3 regions of the Streptomyces sp. NPDC002463 genome follow, and region 2 is predicted to be linked to each of the others. Evidence: predicted binding sites of a transcription regulator. Region 2 holds the regulator's gene; each other region holds the start of a gene.
What was found. The regulator HrcA, encoded in region 2, represses chaperone genes, less so after heat shock. The targets are predictions, from matches to a motif close to TTNGCACTCNGNNNNNCNGAGTGCNAA.
Positions count from the first base shown of each region.

Region 1: the regulator HrcA is predicted to act here: its motif matches at 1,957-1,983, upstream of groES (co-chaperone GroES).
Region 3: the regulator HrcA is predicted to act here: its motif matches at 1,064-1,090, upstream of groL (chaperonin GroEL).

Region 1 covers NZ_JBIARL010000001.1:681,733-685,002, reverse strand. Annotated here, with positions in the region: gene ACFYX3_RS03100 (SAM-dependent methyltransferase) at 1-621, opposite strand, end outside; gene ACFYX3_RS03095 (polysaccharide deacetylase family protein) at 786-1,700, shown strand; gene ACFYX3_RS03090 (hypothetical protein) at 1,697-1,936, shown strand; gene groES (co-chaperone GroES) at 2,083-2,391, shown strand; gene groL (chaperonin GroEL) at 2,502-3,270, shown strand, end outside.
Region 2 covers NZ_JBIARL010000005.1:194,599-197,868, reverse strand. Annotated here, with positions in the region: gene dnaJ (molecular chaperone DnaJ) at 1-723, opposite strand, end outside; gene hrcA (heat-inducible transcriptional repressor HrcA) at 724-1,743, opposite strand; gene ACFYX3_RS13040 (MBL fold metallo-hydrolase) at 1,892-2,620, shown strand; gene ACFYX3_RS13035 (DUF3097 domain-containing protein) at 2,792-3,270, shown strand, end outside.
Region 3 covers NZ_JBIARL010000030.1:27,539-30,808, forward strand. Annotated here, with positions in the region: gene ACFYX3_RS38020 (MoaD/ThiS family protein) at 42-320, shown strand; gene ACFYX3_RS38025 (cold-shock protein) at 731-934, shown strand; gene groL (chaperonin GroEL) at 1,255-2,883, shown strand; gene ACFYX3_RS38035 (SRPBCC domain-containing protein) at 3,006-3,270, shown strand, end outside.

The sequences.
Region 1 (3,270 bases), on a different contig from region 2:
GGCGGCGTGCGGGGCGCGGCGGGCCGCTTCGATCGCCCAGGACAGCGGCGGGGAGTACGCCTCGGGGTCGAAGATCCTGCCCCGGCCGCCGCGCCGCGCCGGGTCGACGAAGACGGCGTCGTACGGGCTCGTGTCGATCTCGGTGACGTCCGCGCACCGGACCTCGATCAGCTCCGCGAGCCCGAGCGCGGCCGCGTTGGCCCGTACGGCCTCGGCGGTCAGCGGGTCCCGGTCGACGGCGAGGACGGAGATCCCGGCGCGGGCCAGGGCGATCGCGTCGCCGCCGATCCCGGAGCAGAGGTCCGCGACGCCTCGGACGCCGAGCGCCTTCATCCGGGCCGCCCGGTACGCGCCCACCGAGGCGCGGGTGGACTGCTCGACGCCGTTGGGCGTGAAGTACATCCGGTACGCGTCCTCCGCGCCGAACTTCGCCACCGCCCGCTGCCGCAGCCGTGCCTGGCCGAGGGCCGCGGTGACGAGCTCGGCGGGGTGGTCGCGGCGCAGCCGGGAGGCGACCGCGAGCTCCTGCGCGGGGTCGTAGTCGCGCAGGGCGGCGAGGAGCGTCTGCCCCTCGGGGGCGAGCAGGGCGGCGAAGGAGGCGAGGTCGGTCACCCGTCCCATTCTGGGGCCTGGGAGTGCCCGGCCCGACCGACGGGACACCCCCGCGGGGCTTGTGGGCCGGCCGGGGGACGGTGGGGGCCGTACGGCGGTGTCGCGGCCCGGAAGGGGCTCTCGCGCTGACAGGATGCGGCGCCATGCAGCTCGTACGACAAAAGGACCAGATGATGGCAAAAGGTGTGCACCGCTCCCGCCGGACGCTCGGGGCGGCGCTCGCCGTGGCCGCCCTCGCCTCCGCCGCCACGGCCTGCTCCGGCAGCGCCGCACCCGAGCGCGGCGCGCCCGCCCCCGCCGCCGCCGAGAAGCAGGCCCCCGCCGCCGGCGCCCTCGGCGCGTACGTCGAGAAGGTCCGCGCGCAGCGGGCCGCCCGCGTGCTCGCCGCCAAGAAATGGGGCCTCGCCAAACCCCCGCTCGAAGCGCCCGCCCCGCCCGCCGTCAAGCCGAAGATCACCACCCGCAAGGGCTTCGAGACCGACGGCGAGGGCCTGCCGCCCGTCTTCACCACCGTGCCCACCAAGCAGAAGGTCGTCTTCCTGACGATCGACGACGGCGCGGAGAAGGACCCCCAGCTGCTGAAGATGATGAAGGAGCTGCGGATCCCCTACAGCGCCTTCCTCAGCGACTACGTCGTCAACGACGACTACGGTTACTTCGCGAAGATGCAGAAGTCCGAGGAGTCGGGCGTCGCCCTCAACAACCACACCCTCCACCACCGCTACCTGCCCGCACTCTCGTACAGCGAGCAGAAGCGCGAGATCTGCGGCATGCAGGACGTCATCGGGAAGCAGTTCGGCAAGCGGCCCACGCTCTTCCGCCCGCCGTACGGCAACTACAACGAGGACACCCTGACCGCCGCGAAGTCCTGCGGCATCAAGGCCGTCCCGCTCTGGGCCGCCGAAGCCTTCCCCGACCACATGGAGTGGCGCGAGTGGGACCGGGACCTGCACCCCGGCGACATCGTCCTCACCCATTTCCGGGGCAAGGAGGACTGGAAGGGCACGATGCCGGACATGATCCGGCGTGTGATGAACGTGATCACGTCCAAGGGGTACGCGGTCGCGAAGCTCGAGGACTACGTGTGAGGTGGCTCGCCGTGCTCGCCGTGACCGGCGCGCTCCTCGCCCTCCCGGCCTGCGCCTCCTCCGTCGACCCGATCGAACGGCTCGGCCGGAAGGCGGCGGAACGGGTGAACCCCCACCCCTCACCGGTCCAGCGGGTGCGGGCGGCGGTCGACGCGAAGCGCTGCGAAGAGGCCGGCGGACCCCGTACGGTCACGCCACGGAGCGATGAATTGGCACTCCGCTTGACCGAGTGCTAATCGCGGTCATAGTCTCGGCCCTGGCACTCCCCACTGGAGAGTGCCAACACAGCGACGGGCAGGTCCGGCACCCGCGACGACGGATCCACCTGGTCGCCACCTCAGACAGTTAACCCCGTGAGATCTCCGAAGGGGGAGGTCGGATCGTGACGACCACCAGCTCCAAGGTTGCCATCAAGCCGCTCGAGGACCGCATCGTGGTCCAGCCGCTCGACGCCGAGCAGACCACCGCCTCTGGCCTGGTCATTCCGGACACCGCCAAGGAGAAGCCCCAGGAGGGCGTCGTCCTGGCCGTGGGCCCGGGCCGCTTCGAGAACGGCGAGCGTCTGCCGCTCGACGTCAAGACCGGCGACATCGTGCTGTACAGCAAGTACGGCGGCACCGAGGTGAAGTACAACGGCGAGGAGTACCTCGTCCTCTCGGCTCGCGACGTGCTCGCGATCGTCGAGAAGTAATTCACCGAAGTATCTGAAGCAGATGCTTTGAGCTGCGCCCCTTGACCCCGCACCGGGCGTCCGGGGGCGCAGTTCGTTCCACCCCATTCCGAGAGGGCTGAACCGCTCCCATGGCGAAGATCCTGAAGTTCGACGAGGACGCCCGTCGCGCCCTTGAGCGCGGCGTCAACAAGCTTGCCGACACGGTGAAGGTGACGATCGGCCCCAAGGGCCGCAACGTCGTCATCGACAAGAAGTTCGGCGCCCCCACCATCACCAACGACGGTGTCACGATCGCCCGCGAGGTCGAGATCGAGGACCCGTACGAGAACCTCGGCGCCCAGCTCGTGAAGGAGGTGGCGACCAAGACCAACGACATCGCGGGTGACGGCACCACCACCGCCACCGTGCTCGCCCAGGCCCTGGTCCGCGAGGGTCTGCGCAACGTCGCCGCCGGCGCCTCCCCGGCCGCCCTGAAGAAGGGCATCGACGCCGCCGTCAAGGCCGTCTCCGACGAGCTCCTCGCCACCGCGCGCCCGATCGAGGACAAGTCCGACATCGCCGCCGTCGCCGCGCTCTCCGCGCAGGACCAGCAGGTCGGCGAGCTCATCGCCGAGGCGATGGACAAGGTCGGCAAGGACGGTGTCATCACCGTCGAGGAGTCCAACACCTTCGGCCTGGAGCTCGACTTCACCGAGGGCATGGCCTTCGACAAGGGCTACCTGTCCCCGTACATGGTGACCGACCAGGAGCGTATGGAGGCCGTCCTCGACGACCCGTACATCCTGATCCACCAGGGCAAGATCTCCTCGATCCAGGACCTGCTGCCCATCCTGGAGAAGGTCATCCAGGCCGGCGCCAGCAAGCCGCTCCTGATCATCGCCGAGGACGTCGAGGGCG
Region 2 (3,270 bases):
GCCGGGGCCGACCTCGCCCTCGCCCGCGAGCTGGATGCGGGTGCCGTTGTCGACACCGGCCGGGATCTTGACCGTGAGGGTGCGGCGGGACCGCACGCGGCCGTCGCCGGCGCACTCGGGGCACGGCGTCGGGACGACGGTGCCGAAGCCCTGGCACTGCGGGCAGGGCCGCGAGGTCATGACCTGGCCGAGGAAGGACCGGGTGACCTGGGAGACCTCACCGCGGCCGCGGCACATGTCACAGGTCTGCGCCGAGGTGCCGGGCGCGGCACCCTCACCCGAACAGGTGGTGCAGACGACCGCCGTGTCCACCTGGATGTCCTTGGTGGTGCCGAAGGCCGCCTCGTTGAGGTCGATCTCCAGGCGGATCATGGCGTCCTGGCCGCGGCGGGTGCGCGAGCGCGGGCCGCGCTGCGAGGCCGTGCCGAAGAAGGCGTCCATGATGTCGGAGAAGTTGCCGAAGCCGCCGGCTCCGAAGCCGCCGCCCGCGCCACCGCCGCCGGAGGCCGAGAGCGGGTCGCCGCCGAGGTCGTAGACCTGCTTCTTCTGCGGGTCCGAGAGGACCTCGTAGGCGGCGTTGATCTCCTTGAAGCGTTCCTGCGTCTTGGGATCGGGATTGACGTCCGGGTGCAGCTCGCGTGCGAGCCTCCGGAACGCCTTCTTGATCTCGTCCTGGGACGCGTCGCGGCGCACGCCGAGTACGGCGTAGTAGTCCGTGGCCACTTACGACTCCGCCAGGATCTGTCCGACGTAACGTGCCACTGCGCGTACCGCTCCCATCGTTCCGGGGTAGTCCATGCGGGTCGGTCCGACCACGCCGAGTTTGGCGACTGCCTCGCCGCCCGAACCGTAGCCGACCGAGACGACGGACGTGGAGCTCAGCCCCTCGTGGGCGTTCTCGTGCCCGATGCGTACGGTCATGCCCGATTCCTTGGCCTCGCCGAGCAGCTTGAGGAGCACGACCTGCTCCTCCAGGGCTTCCAGGACAGGCCTGATCATCAGGGGGAAGTCGTGTCCGAAGCGGGTGAGATTGGCGGTGCCGCCGATCATCAGCCGCTCCTCGTGCTCCTCGACCAGGGTTTCGAGGAGGGTCGCGAGCACGGTCGAGACCGTGGCGCGGTCCTCGACCTCCTCGAAGGACTCGGGGAGGTCCTGCACCAGCTGCGGCACGTCGGCGAACCGGCGGCCGACGACCCGGCTGTTGAGCCGGGCCCTCAGGTCGGCGAGCGAGGTCTCGCCGAAGGGCGCGGGGCAGTCGACGACCCGCTGCTCGACCCGGCCGGTGTCCGTGATGAGGACGAGCATCAGGCGGGCGGGGGCCAGCGAGAGCAGCTCCACGTGCCGGACGGTCGAGCGGGTCAGCGAGGGGTACTGGACGACGGCGACCTGGCGGGTGAGCTGGGCGAGCAGTCGTACCGTGCGCCCGACGACGTCGTCGAGGTCGACGGCTCCGTCGAGGAAGTTGTGGATGGCCCGCCGCTCCGGCGTCGACAGCGGCTTGACGCCGGCGAGCCGGTCGACGAAGAGCCGGTAGCCCTTGTCGGTGGGGATGCGCCCGGCGCTGGTGTGAGGCTGGGCGATGTACCCCTCCTCCTCCAGCACGGCCATGTCGTTGCGGACGGTGGCGGGCGACACGCCGAGCTTGTGGCGCTCGGTGAGCGCCTTGGAGCCGACGGGCTCCTCCGTCCCGACGTAGTCCTGGACGATGGCGCGCAGGACCTCGAGTCTGCGTTCGCTGAGCATCGTGCGCACCTCCAGCTGTCGTCGTCGTTCCGGTTGCTCCGCTTTTGGCACTCGCCCTGTCCGAGTGCCAGCGATCCCCCGGCCAGTGTACGGCGGCGGACATCGCTCCTGGCAAGGAGGCGGCGCCCGCACCGGCTAGCGTCGCCCCATGGACGTGGATTGGGAAGCGTACGGATGGGAGCGTCTCGCGGACGGGGTGGGCCGGCGACGGCTGCCCGGCTGGGACGCCACGGTCGGGCTGGTCCTGGGGACACGGGCGGTCCTGCTGTACGACACGGGGTCCTCGCTCGCGGAGGGCGCCGAACTGCGCGCACAGGTGAGGGGACTCACAGGCGGCCGCAAGGTGACACACATCGCACTCAGCCACCCGCACTTCGACCATGTGCTCGGCACGGCGGCGTTCGCCGGGGCGGAGGTCTTCGGCGCGGTGGGATCGGACGACCTCCTGAGCGGGACGAGGGCCCGGGAGGAGCTGTACGGGGACGCGGTACGGCAAGGGGTCGATCCGCAGGTGGCGGCGGAGGCGACGGACGTCCTGGTGGCCCCCCGGCACCTGGTCACGGGCGAGTGGACGCTCGACCTCGGCGACCGCCAGGTCCTCCTGGCGAACGTGGGACCCGGCCACACGGGCCACGACCTGGCGCTCTGCGTCCCGGGTGAGCGCGAGGTCGTCTTCTGCGGCGACCTGCTGGAGGAGTCGGGCGAGCCGCAGGCGGGCCCGGACGCGATCCCGTCCCGCTGGCCGGACGCCCTGGACCGGCTGCTCGCCCTGGGCGGCGAGGAGGCGGCGTACGTGCCGGGCCACGGGGCTGTGGTGGACGCCACGTTCGTCCGGGCGCAGCGCGGTGAACTGGCACGCCGCTTCGGGGTGTCGTAGCGTCGCCCGAATGCGCGGCTACGACACGGACCTGACGCCGCCTCGGACGAAACAGAGCTCATGCGCAGCTACAACCCGGATCTGACCCCGCCCTGACCGTGCCTGCCCGGGGGATGACCCCCGGACCCCCAGCAGAACCCCCGCCACCACGCCCCGGACGGAACGGAGCCCATGCGCAGCTACAACCCGGACCTGACCCCGCCCTGGAAGAAGTCCGCTCCCGTCCCGGAGATCCCGGCCGACCCCGACCTGGTCGTCGAGGAGGTCACCACGGGCTTCTGCGGGGCGGTGATCCGCTGCGAGGCGGGCACGGTGACGCTGGAGGACCGGTTCGGCAAGCACCGGGTCTTCCCGCTGGAACCGCGCGGCTTCCTCCTGGAGGGCAGGGTGGTGACCCTGGTCCGCCCGGCGTCGGGCCCGTCCCGCCCCACCCGTACGGCGTCCGGCTCGATCGCGGTCCCCGGCGCACGCGCGCGCGTGGCACGGGCGGGCCGGATCTACGTGGAGGGCCGCCACGACGCCGAGCTCGTCGAACGGGTCTGGGGCGACGACCTGCGCATCGAGGGCGTGGTCGTGGAGTACCTGGAGGGCGTCGACGACCTGCCGTCGATCGTCGCGGAGTTCGCCCCGGGACCGGACGCCCGGCTCGG
Region 3 (3,270 bases), on a different contig from region 2:
GGCCGGTCCGCTTTCCTGGCCCACTGAAAGGTTTCGAAGACATGGCAGTGAACGTCCGCATCCCCACCATCCTCCGCACCTACACGGGCGGTCAGTCCGAGGTCCAGGCCGAGGGCGCGACCCTCGCCGAGGTCATCGCGGACCTGGAGAAGAACCACACGGGCATCGCCGCCCGCGTCCTGGACGACCAGGGCAAGCTGCGCCGCTTCGTCAACGTCTACGTGAACGACGACGACGTGCGCTTCGAGCAGGGCCTGGAGACGGCCACCCCGGCCGGCGCGGGCGTTTCGATCATCCCGGCCGTCGCCGGCGGCTGCTGAGCCGTAACTGAGACCCGCTCAGGCTTACCGGTCAGTACGAATTGCCCCTTCCGCGCGATAAGCGGAAGGGGCAATTCTGCATGGTTGAGCGCGGTAGAGTTGGGGAAGTCCCCTCCGCTGCTCATGCCGAACGCATATGAGAATGCGCCCCCGCACGACAAGAAGCAGCCAAAGTGCGCGCACGTTGTGTACCTTCTGCGCGTTTTGCCGGGCCCGACTTGCCCCGTCATCCTGAGGATTCTCCCCAATTCCCCTTTCCGGGGCGCCCAGAATTCTCGGTCGAATGACCTGTTGCAGAGGGCAGTTGGGCAGATACATTCAGCCGCGGTCGACGCGTTCCGGCGCAGAGGTCTGACCCGGGTCCGCGAAGTGCGGGTCCCGCGCAAGGGCCAGTAATAGGGGAGTTAGGCATGGCTCAGGGCACCGTCAAGTGGTTCAACGCGGAGAAGGGCTACGGCTTCATCGCGGTAGACGGTGGTGCGGATGTTTTCGTCCACTACAGCGCGATCCAGATGGATGGCTACCGCAGCCTCGAAGAAGGCCAGCGGGTCGAGTTCGAGATCTCGCAGGGCCAGAAGGGTCCGCAGGCGGACATGGTCAAGCTCGCCGTCTGAGCGCGGCGCGATCGGCCACCGACGCAACGCCGTCGAGGGGTCCGCATCCCTGAGGGGATGCGGACCCCTCGTGCGTTCCGGGAGCGTCCCGGTCGTCGTCCTGATCCGCCTCCCGAAACGCGAGAGTCGCTTGCACTCTCCTAGGGCGAGTGCTAATCATTGGCGTTAGCACTCGGAAGGTGAGAGTGCTTACGAGGATCGGGCAGACGAGGCCCGCGGCCAGGTGGGGCAAGGAACCACAGGGCACGCAGGCCGTCCGTCGCGGGCGTCGGCGCGGTCCTGGAGCGTTATCCACCCCATGTCCGGGAGGACCACTTCACATGGCCAAGATCATCGCGTTCGACGAGGAGGCCCGGCGCGGTCTCGAGCGCGGCATGAACCAGCTCGCTGACGCCGTCAAGGTCACCCTCGGCCCCAAGGGCCGCAACGTCGTCCTCGAGAAGAAGTGGGGCGCCCCCACGATCACCAACGATGGTGTCTCCATCGCCAAGGAGATCGAGCTCGAGGACCCGTACGAGAAGATCGGCGCCGAGCTGGTCAAGGAAGTCGCCAAGAAGACGGACGACGTCGCCGGCGACGGTACGACCACCGCCACCGTCCTCGCCCAGGCGCTCGTCCGCGAGGGCCTCCGCAACGTCGCCGCGGGTGCCAACCCGATGGCCCTCAAGCGCGGCATCGAGAAGGCCGTCGAGGCCGTCTCCGGCGCCCTGCTCGAGCAGGCGAAGGATGTCGAGACCAAGGAGCAGATCGCTTCCACGGCCTCCATCTCCGCCGCCGACACCCAGATCGGCGAGCTCATCGCCGAGGCCATGGACAAGGTCGGCAAGGAAGGCGTCATCACCGTCGAGGAGTCCCAGACCTTCGGTCTGGAGCTGGAGCTCACCGAGGGCATGCGCTTCGACAAGGGCTACATCTCGGCGTACTTCGCCACCGACATGGAGCGCATGGAGGCGTCGCTCGACGACCCGTACCTCCTGATCGTCAACTCCAAGATCTCCTCCGTGAAGGACCTCCTTCCGCTCCTGGAGAAGGTCATGCAGTCGGGCAAGCCGCTGCTGATCATCGCCGAGGACGTCGAGGGCGAGGCCCTGTCGACCCTGGTCGTCAACAAGATCCGCGGCACCTTCAAGTCCGTCGCCGTCAAGGCCCCGGGCTTCGGCGACCGCCGCAAGGCCATGCTGAACGACATCGCCATCCTCACGGGCGGCACGGTCATCTCCGAGGAGGTCGGCCTCAAGCTCGAGAACGCGGGCCTGGACCTGCTGGGCCGCGCCCGCAAGGTCGTCATCACCAAGGACGAGACCACCATCGTCGACGGTGCCGGTGACAGCGAGCAGGTCGCCGGTCGCGTGAACCAGATCCGCGCCGAGATCGAGAACTCCGACTCGGACTACGACCGCGAGAAGCTCCAGGAGCGCCTCGCGAAGCTGGCCGGCGGCGTGGCCGTCATCAAGGCCGGTGCCGCGACCGAGGTCGAGCTCAAGGAGCGCAAGCACCGCATCGAGGACGCCGTTCGCAACGCGAAGGCGGCCGTCGAGGAGGGCATCGTCGCCGGCGGTGGCGTGGCCCTGCTCCAGGCCTCCAACGTCTTCGAGAAGCTCGAGGCGGACCTGACGGGCGACGAGGCCACCGGTGCCAACATCGTCAAGCTGGCCCTCGAGGCCCCGCTGAAGCAGATCGCCGTCAACGCCGGCCTCGAGGGCGGCGTCGTGGCGGAGAAGGTCCGCAACCTGCCCGTCGGCCACGGCCTGAACGCCGCGACCAACGAGTACGTCGACCTCATCGCCGAGGGCATCATCGACCCGGCGAAGGTCACGCGCTCCGCGCTGCAGAACGCCGCGTCGATCGCCGCGCTGTTCCTCACCACCGAGGCCGTCATCGCCGACAAGCCGGAGAAGGCCGCTGCGCCGGCCGGCGGCGGCATGCCGGGCGGTGACATGGACTTCTGATCCCGAGGGATCGGCAGTTCATCGCTGAACGCGAACGAGGGCGGCACCCCCTGGTGGGGGTGCCGCCCTCGGGCGTTCGGCGGATGCTGGAAGGGGCGAGGCGTACGGAAGGGGTCGTCGTCATGGTCACCCTCCTCACGACACCGGCCGACCGCGAGCTCGTCGTCACCCGCACCTTCGAGGCCCCGCCGGCCCGCGTCTGGGAGGCCTGGACGCGGCCCGAGCACGTACGGGAGTGGTACGGGGCGGCCGGGCTGACCATCTTCGTCGTCGACATGGACCTGCGGGCGGGCGGTGCCTGGCGCTGGGGCCAGACCGGGCCGGACGGCCAGGAGATCGTCTTCTCCGGGACGTACGAGGACGTGGTCCCGGCGGAGCGGCTCGACT